Regions from separate parts of the Ensifer sp. KUDG1 genome, predicted to be linked through region 1. Evidence: predicted binding sites of a transcription regulator. Region 1 holds the regulator's gene; each other region holds the start of a gene.
What was found. The regulator LexA, encoded in region 1, represses DNA repair genes until DNA is damaged. The targets are predictions, from matches to a motif close to TGTTCNNNNTGTGTTCNG.
Positions count from the first base shown of each region.

Region 2: a site for LexA is predicted at 1,486-1,503, ahead of M2267_RS03990 (PA0069 family radical SAM protein). Genes of this name have one in related genera too.
Region 3: a site for LexA is predicted at 1,665-1,682, ahead of M2267_RS06340 (ATP-dependent helicase). Genes of this name have one in related genera too.

Region 1 is NZ_JBNDIG010000002.1:962,910-966,182, forward strand. Features, by position in the region: gene M2267_RS10205 (hypothetical protein) at 1-362, opposite strand, end outside; gene M2267_RS10210 (hypothetical protein) at 636-887, shown strand; gene lexA (transcriptional repressor LexA) at 1,124-1,846, shown strand; gene M2267_RS10220 (hypothetical protein) at 1,932-2,264, opposite strand; tRNA gene M2267_RS10225 (tRNA-Cys) at 2,474-2,547, opposite strand; gene M2267_RS10230 (thermonuclease family protein) at 2,700-3,273, opposite strand, start outside.
Region 2 is NZ_JBNDIG010000001.1:814,634-817,906, reverse strand. Features, by position in the region: gene M2267_RS04005 (4-(cytidine 5'-diphospho)-2-C-methyl-D-erythritol kinase) at 1-35, shown strand, start outside; gene moaB (molybdenum cofactor biosynthesis protein B) at 37-579, shown strand; gene M2267_RS03995 (glycosyl transferase) at 874-1,395, opposite strand; gene M2267_RS03990 (PA0069 family radical SAM protein) at 1,569-2,726, shown strand; gene M2267_RS03985 (ribonuclease HII) at 2,944-3,273, shown strand, end outside.
Region 3 is NZ_JBNDIG010000002.1:196,004-199,276, forward strand. Features, by position in the region: gene M2267_RS06340 (ATP-dependent helicase) at 1-1,622, opposite strand, end outside; gene M2267_RS06345 (carboxymuconolactone decarboxylase family protein) at 1,809-2,216, opposite strand; gene M2267_RS06350 (EthD family reductase) at 2,589-2,903, shown strand; gene M2267_RS06355 (cyclase family protein) at 3,101-3,273, opposite strand, start outside.

The sequences.
Region 1 (3,273 bases):
TATTCCCGCTGCGGCTCGATGGATTTCCACTCGGCATTGCCGATCGAAAGAAACGCCAGGTTCGCCGACCCCCGCGGATAAAACCCGATACGAAGGATCGCGCCGGCATCATAGCTCGTCGCGGCGTAACACGAGCCTCCAAGGGAAGGATCGGACCCCACCGTCCAGGCGTTGATCCGTTTCCAGATGTTCGAACGCCCTTCTTCAGCAGACGCCGCTCCGGCCGTGAGCAACAGACCGAGCACCACCAACGACAATCTACGCATGCAATTACTCCACTTTCCACGCAAAGTTATCTTTTTTTGACCTCCTGTCGAGACGGTGAAGCCCCTTCCTCGCAGGGATTTTTGCGCATCCCCCACCCCCGGCCCCAGAGCCGATAGTGCCGGTGCGTTCTTCGCCCGTCGCAAGAGGAACGGTCAAGATGAACTCGAGGTGCAGCGGCTGGCGCAAATCAGACACAGCCTGCAGGCAAAGAGCTGTTGAACACGGCAGAGTGATCGCCATGCTTGCTGGACTTCGGAACGAAAGCACGGTTCACATCGTTTCCCACCCTGTAGTGCCACCCCTTCATCAAGTGGACGTTCCCCGTGCTTGCCGCCCTGCTTCTCGCTTCGATAGTCGCATCGCCCAATATGCCTGACGTCAAGCTCAGCGCTGCGACGGTGGATGAACTCCAGACCGATTTCGAACGGGCCGTGCCGTGCCACCAGATCGATGGACGCAACGTGTGGAAGGGCGCGCTGGCGTTCTACATCCAGTCCTTCGTTTATGACGGCGACACGCCCGTCGCGACCGACGCGGCCGACGCGGTGCTTCCGGAAGACAACAGCGCAGAGACGGTGAAGGAGTTCGAGGACGCCTGCTCGACCTCGCAAGCGACCTAAATCTCTCCTCATAGAGCCCCGTGATTCGCTCGAATCAGCTGCGCGACTGGTGCCTGCCGGCGCGTTTTTGGCACGCACCGTCGCCGATAGGCGCCCTGCTCCCGCAAAAGTGACCGATCGACACCCGCAGAAGCGGCCAATTGCCTGAATTCACGGAATTTTAGGCACTTGCGGAACACATATGGAACAGATAGTGTCTGTTCTTGATTTGTTTCACGCCTCTGGAGCGACGTGCCATGCTGACCCGCAAGCAACAGGAATTGCTTCTGTTCATTCACGAACGCATGAAGGAGTCGGGCGTACCGCCGTCATTCGATGAAATGAAGGATGCGCTCGACCTGGCGTCGAAGTCCGGCATCCACCGTTTGATCACCGCGCTCGAAGAACGCGGCTTCATTCGCCGGCTGCCGAACCGGGCGCGCGCGCTCGAAGTCATCAAGCTTCCGGAAGCCTACGCCGCCGGCCAGCAGCAGCCGCGCAGAGGCTTCTCGCCGAGCGTGATCGAAGGCAGCCTTGGAAAGCCGCCGGCGGCCGCTCCTGCCGCGCCGAAGCCCGCCCCAGTTGCCGAAAGCACGTCAGTTTCCGTCCCGGTGATGGGGCGCATCGCTGCCGGCGTTCCGATCTCGGCAATCCAGAACAACACCCATGACATCACCGTGCCGCTCGACATGATCGGCAGCGGCGAACATTACGCCCTTGAAGTGAAGGGCGATTCGATGATCGAGGCCGGCATCTTCGATGGCGACACGGTGATCATCCGCAACGGCAACTCGGCCAATCCCGGCGACATCATCGTGGCGCTCGTGGACGACGAGGAAGCGACGCTGAAGCGCTTCCGTCGCAAGGGCGCGTCGATTGCGCTCGAAGCCGCCAACCCCGCCTACGAGACGCGCATCTTCGGACCGGATCGCGTGAAGATCCAGGGCAAGCTTGTCGGGCTGATCCGCCGCTACCATTGAGCTGCAGGCAGAACACCGGATCAAAAAAGAGCCTCGCCAAGGCAATTGGCGAGGCTCTTTCCATTTCGGGTGAAATCCAGATCGTCTATTCGTGGATCGTATATTCTCCGAGCTCGCAGAGATCCTGCGTGTCCTCGGTCGTATCGAGGGCCGAGCCCTCCTCGAATTCGAATCGCATGTCGTATTTGCAGACGTCCCGCCCGTCGGCAATGGTGATCTCCATGCTCTCGCCGGGGTTCAGGACCTGCCGACCGAAAACATCGTCTTCCCACTCATTGACGCCGACCGGTGACGTATAGAAGTTCGTCAGTACCACGCTGGTGTTGTTCTTCAGCTGGAAAACCAGGTCGTCAGCGTGCGCCTCAATAGCGGTCGCCGCAAAACACGCCAACGCCGTCAGGATCAGTCTCTTTTTCATTGATGCCATTGCCTCCGTTCTTAATGTTGACGGACGCTACCGATGCGGCTGATCTCAGCGGAGTCATCGTTCCCCCTCTACCGATTTCACCGAAGCGATAAGATCCGACGGAGGCATAGGAGACGTGGCTTGCGCGGACGTGGGGTCGCGAAACGACCCGCGCTGCCCTAAGGCAGAACGTCAAACCAATTCAAACGAGGTGAGATTTTTGGAGGCCTCGCCCGGAATTGAACCGGGGTACAAGGATTTGCAGTCCTCTGCGTCACCACTCCGCCACGAGGCCTCACAGCTCGGATAACCAAGCGTTGGCGCGGATTTAGAATGATTGCAGAAAAACCGCAAGAGGCATTTTCTGAAAAACGCGCCGTCGATTTGTTGGATAGATACTTTCCACAGAACGATCGCCGATGCCCGCCGATCGGCTCCCGGTTGATCTCAGCACCAGGGCGTCGGGCGTCCATCCCACGGGCGCACGAGCCCCTCGGAGACAAGCACGCGTCCAAGAGATTGATCGCCACGGGTAACCAGGCGCAGTTTTTCGCCGGCCTTGGCGTCTGATCGCCCGCCTGCCGAAACCAGCTTGAAGTCGCCCGCGTTCAGCAACTCGCGCAGGCGCTGCTTGGCGTAGAAGCCGCGCGAACGCTCCTTGTCGCAGCTTGCCTGGCGGATTCGCGGCGCATCGACGTCGGCGACACGGATCGTCTCGCCATGAAAGACGAAGGTGGAGCCATCGATCACGCAGTTGTCGTTGCGAATGCCGCAGAAATAAAACTGGTCGGTGCGGATGGACGCCGTCTTCACCTCTTCATTCGGCCGCACGACGGGGGTTGGCGGCGTGACGCCGACATTCACCGACGGCACCGGTGCGGCCAGGGCGACCTTCGTGACCGGGTCGGGCTTCGGATTAGGCTTGTGCCTGTCCGCCTGATGCGCGACGCGCTCCTGCGCTTCAGGAACGGCACGCGGAGGCTTCGGCTTCGTTTCCGTTCGCGACGCAAAAGCCACGACA
Region 2 (3,273 bases), on a different contig from region 1:
TTCTCGCCTGCAAGACAGTGGACAAAGGGAATTAGCATGGCCGGCATCGACGAAAAGCGCCCCTTCATTCCTGTCGGGATCGCCATCCTTACGGTCTCAGACACCCGCACGCGCGCCGACGACAAGTCGGGCGACACGTTGGAAGCGCGGGTGCGTGACACCGGGCACCGCCTTGAGGCGCGCGCCATCGTTCCCGACGACAAGACGAAGATCTACGACCAGGTGAAGGCCTGGACGCTCGATCCCACCATCGACGTGGTGATCACGACAGGTGGAACGGGCTTCACCGGGCGGGACGTGACGCCCGAGGCGCTGGAACCGCTGTTCGAAAAGCGCATGGACGGGTTCTCCGAGGTCTTCCACCGTATCTCCTACGAGAAGATCGGGACGTCGACGATCCAGTCGCGCGCAACCGGCGGCGTTGCCAACGCCACCTTCATCTTCGTCCTTCCGGGTTCGCCCGGCGCCTGCCGCGATGCGTGGGACGGCATCCTCAAGCAGCAGCTCGACTACCGGCACATGCCCTGCAATTTCGTGGAGATCATGCCGCGACTCGACGAGCACCTGAAACGCGGCTGAAGAGCATGGACCGTTCCGGCCCGGCCGACCTGTTACCTTAGTAACTGACGCTCGCTTCGCCTCCCGATAGTTTTCAAGCGTTGACACAGCGAGGAACGACCGCCGCACGTTCCGTTCCTCGCACCGCAAGACCCTTCCGCCTCTGTCCCCCGGGCGGAATGAAATGTTGGATACGACGGGCAGCCAGAATGCTGCCCGGACAGAAATCTTCCAAACAAGGTCATTTGAGAGCCGCTTGGAGGTGCCGTCCCCTAAGGGACTGGCACCTTTAATTTTTTCGCGCGGGAGCCGGCGTTACCGCCTGGCTTCGACAGCGACCCAGGCCGGAACGAGTTCGGTCGAAAGCCTGCGGACAGAGCGGACATTCGTCATCGCATCCAGGCCCATGTTGCCGCGGGCGGCCGCAAGCGCGTCGTTCTTGCGCAGGAGAAATCCCGTCTCCAGCGGCTTTCCACGCCCGGTCAGCCGGCGGAAGAAAGGCTTGCGATGTAGTCTCGATCCGGAGAAACGGGCCGGTGCCTTGTTCATCGACACGTACTCGGCCAACTCATCGATCCAGCGGCCGATCGGGCGCGCGCCCGGCTCCAGCAACATCAGCCACTCGCCGCGCGCCGAGCCCACCACATCGGCGAGATCCCAATCCCGGCAGAAACGGCAGCCGGCGGCATCGGCCACGTCGGACGAACCGTCCCTCGAGCCGTGATCGAGGATGATCACATCGCTGACCAGGCCTTCCACGGCGCCTGCCACCAGCACAGCAAGCGTCTGCGCCAGTTCGGCCTCGTTGTCGCGGGTTTCCATGATGATCGTGAGCATGGTTTCTCGTAACGCATCGGCACGGCAATTGCTACATCCGGGACACGGCCCGCAGCGGCGCCTTGACCGGTAAATTCGAAACTCCAATTTTGTTCTTGAATTGTTCCTCCATTCGCGATAGGAAAATAATCAGAACAAAACGGGATCAAATATCTGATTCCGGGGAGATTCCAATGACCGAGCTGTCTCAGATCAGGCAGGGTGCGCTTGCGCCCGCCAATACGGCAGATGTGGCCGAAGCGATGATGAGCGCAACGGGCCTGCGGATCGATATCGATCGCCGTCGCGGCCGCGGCGCCGGGATCAACATGTCCGGCCGCTTCGAACCGCGCAGCCGCGAGACGTTCGACGACGGCTGGGAAAGCCTGGAGGATCTGCCGCCCTTCAAGACCGAGGTTCAGGTCGAGAAGCCGCGCACGGTGATCACCAGGAACGAGTCGCCCGACATCTCTTTCGACCGCTCGATCAATCCCTATCGCGGCTGCGAGCACGGCTGCATCTATTGTTTCGCCCGCCCCACACACGCCTATATGGGCCTGTCGGCCGGCCTCGACTTCGAGGCGAAGCTGTTTGCCAAACCGGACGCCCCGCGGCTTCTGGAGCGCGAGCTGGCGCGGCAGGACTACAAGGTTAGGCCGATTGCCATCGGCACCAACACCGACCCCTATCAGCCGATCGAGAAGGAGTGGCGCATCATGCGCCAGATCCTCGAGGTGCTGCGGGATGCCAACCATCCAGTCATGATCGTCACCAAGTCGGCGATGGTCACGCGCGACATCGATATCCTGGCACCGATGGCGGAAAAGGGACTGGTGCGCGTCGGCATCTCCGTCACGACGCTCGACCGGAAGCTGGCCCGCACGATGGAGCCGCGTGCCTCGACCCCGAGCAAGCGGCTGGAGGCGATCCGCATGCTCGCCGAAGCGGGCATCCCGGCCGGCGTTCTCGTTTCGCCGATCATTCCGGCGCTGAACGACCACGAGATCGAGCGCGTGCTCGAAGGTGCAAGGACGGCCGGAGCAACAGAAGCAAGCTATGTGCTGCTGCGGTTGCCGCTCGAGGTCAGCCCGCTCTTTCGCGACTGGCTGCTGCGCAATTATCCGGACCGCTACCGGCACGTCATGTCCCTCATCCGCTCCATGCGGGGTGGCAAGGACTATGACGCCGAATTCGGCAAGCGCATGAAGGGCGCCGGCCCCTATGCGTGGCAGATCGGCCGCCGCTTCGACCTGGCAGTCAAGCGTCTCGGCTTCAACCCGACGCGCCGGCAACTGCGGGACGATCTCTTCGTGCCGCCGCTTGGAACGGGGGTGCAGCTCTCGCTTCTTTGAAGGCTTTCCGATGTCTCGGTAACCGTCGCTACCCGTAATGGCGCACGGTGAGAGATGATCGCACCGCCCCGCCAGGCAAGACCGATGGCGGGCGCCTGAGACCATATAGCAGTTCCGGTGCCCCCTTACCCGCCGTGGGCCCCGGTAATCCCCCGTCCGCCGCCGCACTCGGACCTGGGGGCTTGAAGAGAATCGGTCGATCATGCGATCTAGACTTATGTCTCGCAGATCGTCCGATTCTCCCCTTTTTCCCGATATCATCGTAGCGCCCGATTTCAGTTTCGAGCTTTCGGCCAGGGGCGATGGGTTCTGGCCGGTCGCCGGAGCGGATGAGGCCGGTCGTGGACCGCTCGCTGGACCGGTGGTCGCCGCCGCCGTCATTCTCGATCCGGACGCCATTCCCGCAGGACTCGACGACAGCAAGAAGCTGACGGCCCAGGCGCGCGAAAAACTGTTCGAAGAAATCCTCGCCACATCCGAAGTGTCGATCGCCTCGGCGTCGGCCGGCACGATCGATGCCACCGACATCCGCAAGGCGAGCCTCGAA
Region 3 (3,273 bases), 770 kb from region 1:
CTCTCGTCGAGGATCTGCTCGGCAAGCTCGGTATGCACGGTGGTCTCGAGCAGGCTCTGCCAGCGGCGGAAGTCGGTGACGACGTCGAACAGGGCTTTCCGCGCCTTCGGCTTCAACTCGTCGGTCTCGATAATCTCGGAAGCGGCCGCCAGCATCGGAATGTCGCGGGCGCGGGCATAGTCGTGCAGCGTGCGCACGGTGGTGTCGCCAAGGCCACGCTTCGGCGTGTTGATGATGCGCTCGAAGGCCAAGTCGTCGGCCGGTTGGCAGACCAGGCGGAAATAGGCCATGGCATCGCGGATTTCGAGACGCTCATAGAAACGAGGCCCGCCGATGACGCGGTAGTTGAGGCCAAGCGTGACGAAGCGGTCTTCGAATTCGCGCATCTGGAACGAAGCGCGCACCAGGATCGCCATGTCGTTAAGCTTGTGGCTCTTGCGCTGCAGCTGCTCGATTTCTTCGCCGACGGCGCGGGCTTCCTCTTCCGAATCCCAGGCGGCGTGCACCTGCACCTTCTCGTCATCCGGGTCGGTTCGGTCGGTGAAAAGCGTCTTGCCGAGGCGGCCTTCATTGTGGGCGATCAGGTGGCCGGCAGCACCCAGGATATGTTCGGTCGAGCGATAGTTGCGCTCGAGCTTGATCACCTTGGCGCCCGGGAAATCCTTCTCGAAGCGCAGGATGTTGTCGACTTCCGCGCCGCGCCAGCCATAGATCGACTGGTCGTCGTCGCCGACACAGCAGACGTTCTGCGGGACGCCCTTCGGCCGCTGGGCAAGCAAGCGCAGCCACATGTACTGGGCCGTGTTGGTGTCCTGGTACTCGTCGACGAGGATGTAGCGGAACTTGTCGTGATAGTCCTTCAGCACGTCCGCGTGCATGCGGAAGATGCGGATCGGGTGTAGCAAGAGGTCGCCGAAGTCGCAGGCGTTCAGCGTCAAGAGCCGGTTCTGGTAGGCGGCGTAGAGTTCGCGGCCCTTGCCGTTGGCAAAGGCGCGGGCGTCGCCCTCGGGGATCTGGGCGGGATCGAGGCCCTTGTTCTTCCAGCCGTCGATCATGCCGGCGAACTGCTTGGCCGGCCAGCGCTTGTCGTCGATGCCTTCGGCCTGGATCAACTGCTTGATCAACCGCACCACGTCGTCGGTGTCGAGAATGGTGAAATCGGAGCGCAGGCCGACGAGTTCGGCGTGGCGGCGCAGAAGCTTGACGCCGATCGAGTGGAAGGTGCCGAGCCAGGGCATGCCTTCGACCGCATGGCCGACGAGCACGCCGATGCGCTCCTTCATCTCGCGCGCCGCCTTGTTGGTGAAGGTCACCGCGAGCATCTGCGAGGGGAAGGCGCGGCCGGTCGTCAGGATATGGGCGATGCGCGTGGTCAAGACCCGGGTCTTGCCGGTGCCGGCACCTGCGAGCACCAGCACGGGTCCGTCCAGCGTCTCGACGGCTTCGGCCTGTTCCGGGTTGAGGCCTTGGAGATAATCCGGGCGCGGCTGAGCACGATCACGCGCCGCCATGGCGCGCGCAGCAATGCCGCCAGTTGCCGGAACACCTGCGGGGGCGGGCTGCTGCTTGCGCGGCGCCGGCTCCTCGTCGAAGAAGGGAATGTCGTCGAAACCACTCATCATGCGGCTCAATGTAGTGATTCGGTGGGGAAAGGCCAGAAAGGATGTTCTTCTTTTATTCCGTTTTCTGCGCCAGCCGCACCAAGCCTGTGGAAAGACAGGCGATTTCGAGACCGCTTATTCTTGGGCCTGTTTCGTTTCTCGCATGTCGTCGCCGCAAAACCGCTTCACACTTTTGCGCGACATGCTTCACCCAGCCGTCTTGTCGAAAGCGGGATCGACAGGCACCTGCAGCGCGGTCGCAAGCTGGTTGGTGCGGGCGGCAAGCGAGATCACCCGGAGCAGGTCCGCATGCTCGGCATCGCTCATGCCCTTGGCTTTTGCCGCAGCCGTATGGGAGTGGGCGCAGTAACCGCAGCCATTGGTGACGGAAACGGCGATGTAGAGCATCTCCTTGACCAGCGGATCGAGCGCAGACGGCGTTGCCATCACCGCCTTCACGTCGCGCCAGGTCTGCTCCAGCAACTCCGGATCGAAGGCGAGCCACAGCCACATATTGTTGATGAAATCGGACTTGCGGGTGGCGCGGATGTCGTCGAACACGGCCTTGACGCGCGGATCGGCTTCCGGATTTGAGGGCGGGGTTACGGTGCTCATGGGGCTCCTTCGCTGTTGTCGTTGGTGGCGGCACGCGGGCTGGCCGGTGGCTTGATGCGACGACGATAGCCGACGTTGCAGCGATTGCCAGCGTTGCGTTTGAGGAGCCGTGGCCGATGCGTTCAATTGGGGATTTCGTTGCAGGGTTGATTGTTCGAGCCGAAGGGGCCCGATGTAAACAGCACGCCCTTGCTCGAGCCCTGACAGGCGTTGCCGTTTTGCGTGACGATGAAGACCCGGCGGCCGCAAAAGCCCGAAAACAACCTTTCTCTCGTCAAACGTGTTCCAGCCAAAAGCTGGTTGTGCTCTATAGGTCGGTGACCTAGAAGTAGCTTCGGACGCTCGAAGCGGCGTTCAGGCAGGAGCCCGACCATGATCAAGATGAGCGTCTACTATCCGGCCGATGGTGGCACGAAGTTCGACCACGACTACTACCGCACCACGCACATGCCCTTGCTCCAGGACCGGCTCGGCGATGCCTGCCTGCGCTACGAGATCGACAAGGGCCTTGCGGGGCGCGAGCCTGGAAGCGCGCCACAGTTCGTCGCGGCGTGCCACGTCTACGCGCCGAGCCTCGAGACATTCCAGGAGGCGTTAGGTCCGCACCGCGCCGAAATCTCCGCTGATGTCGCCAACTATACGGACATCGCGCCCATCGTGCAGATCAGTGAAGTCGTTGGCGGCTAGGGTGCTTCGGCGCGTCAGGCGTCGCCGTTGACCTTCCTCGATCGGCGACGTGTTGGCGCACCGTGATCCATGGTGACGCAGCCGGTGCGGAGTTGGTCGACGATCGGGAACATGTGGTTGCCGTGGACACGGAAACCACCTTGCTCCCTTTAAGCTCGCCTCAGCCAAACCCTGGTTGTGCTCTTTAGGTCCGTGACCTAGACCAGCGCAAAGACGCGGGCCGGGCCGCCGGTGCCGCCGCGGTGCTTCGGCGCGCCGAGGACGAGCGTTGCGCCCTTCACCGGCAGCTTGTCGAGATTGGCGGCGGCCTCCAGCCCCCACCGGCCCTCCGGCAGCCAGGCATAATGGGTGGCGAAATCGGGCGAGGGGC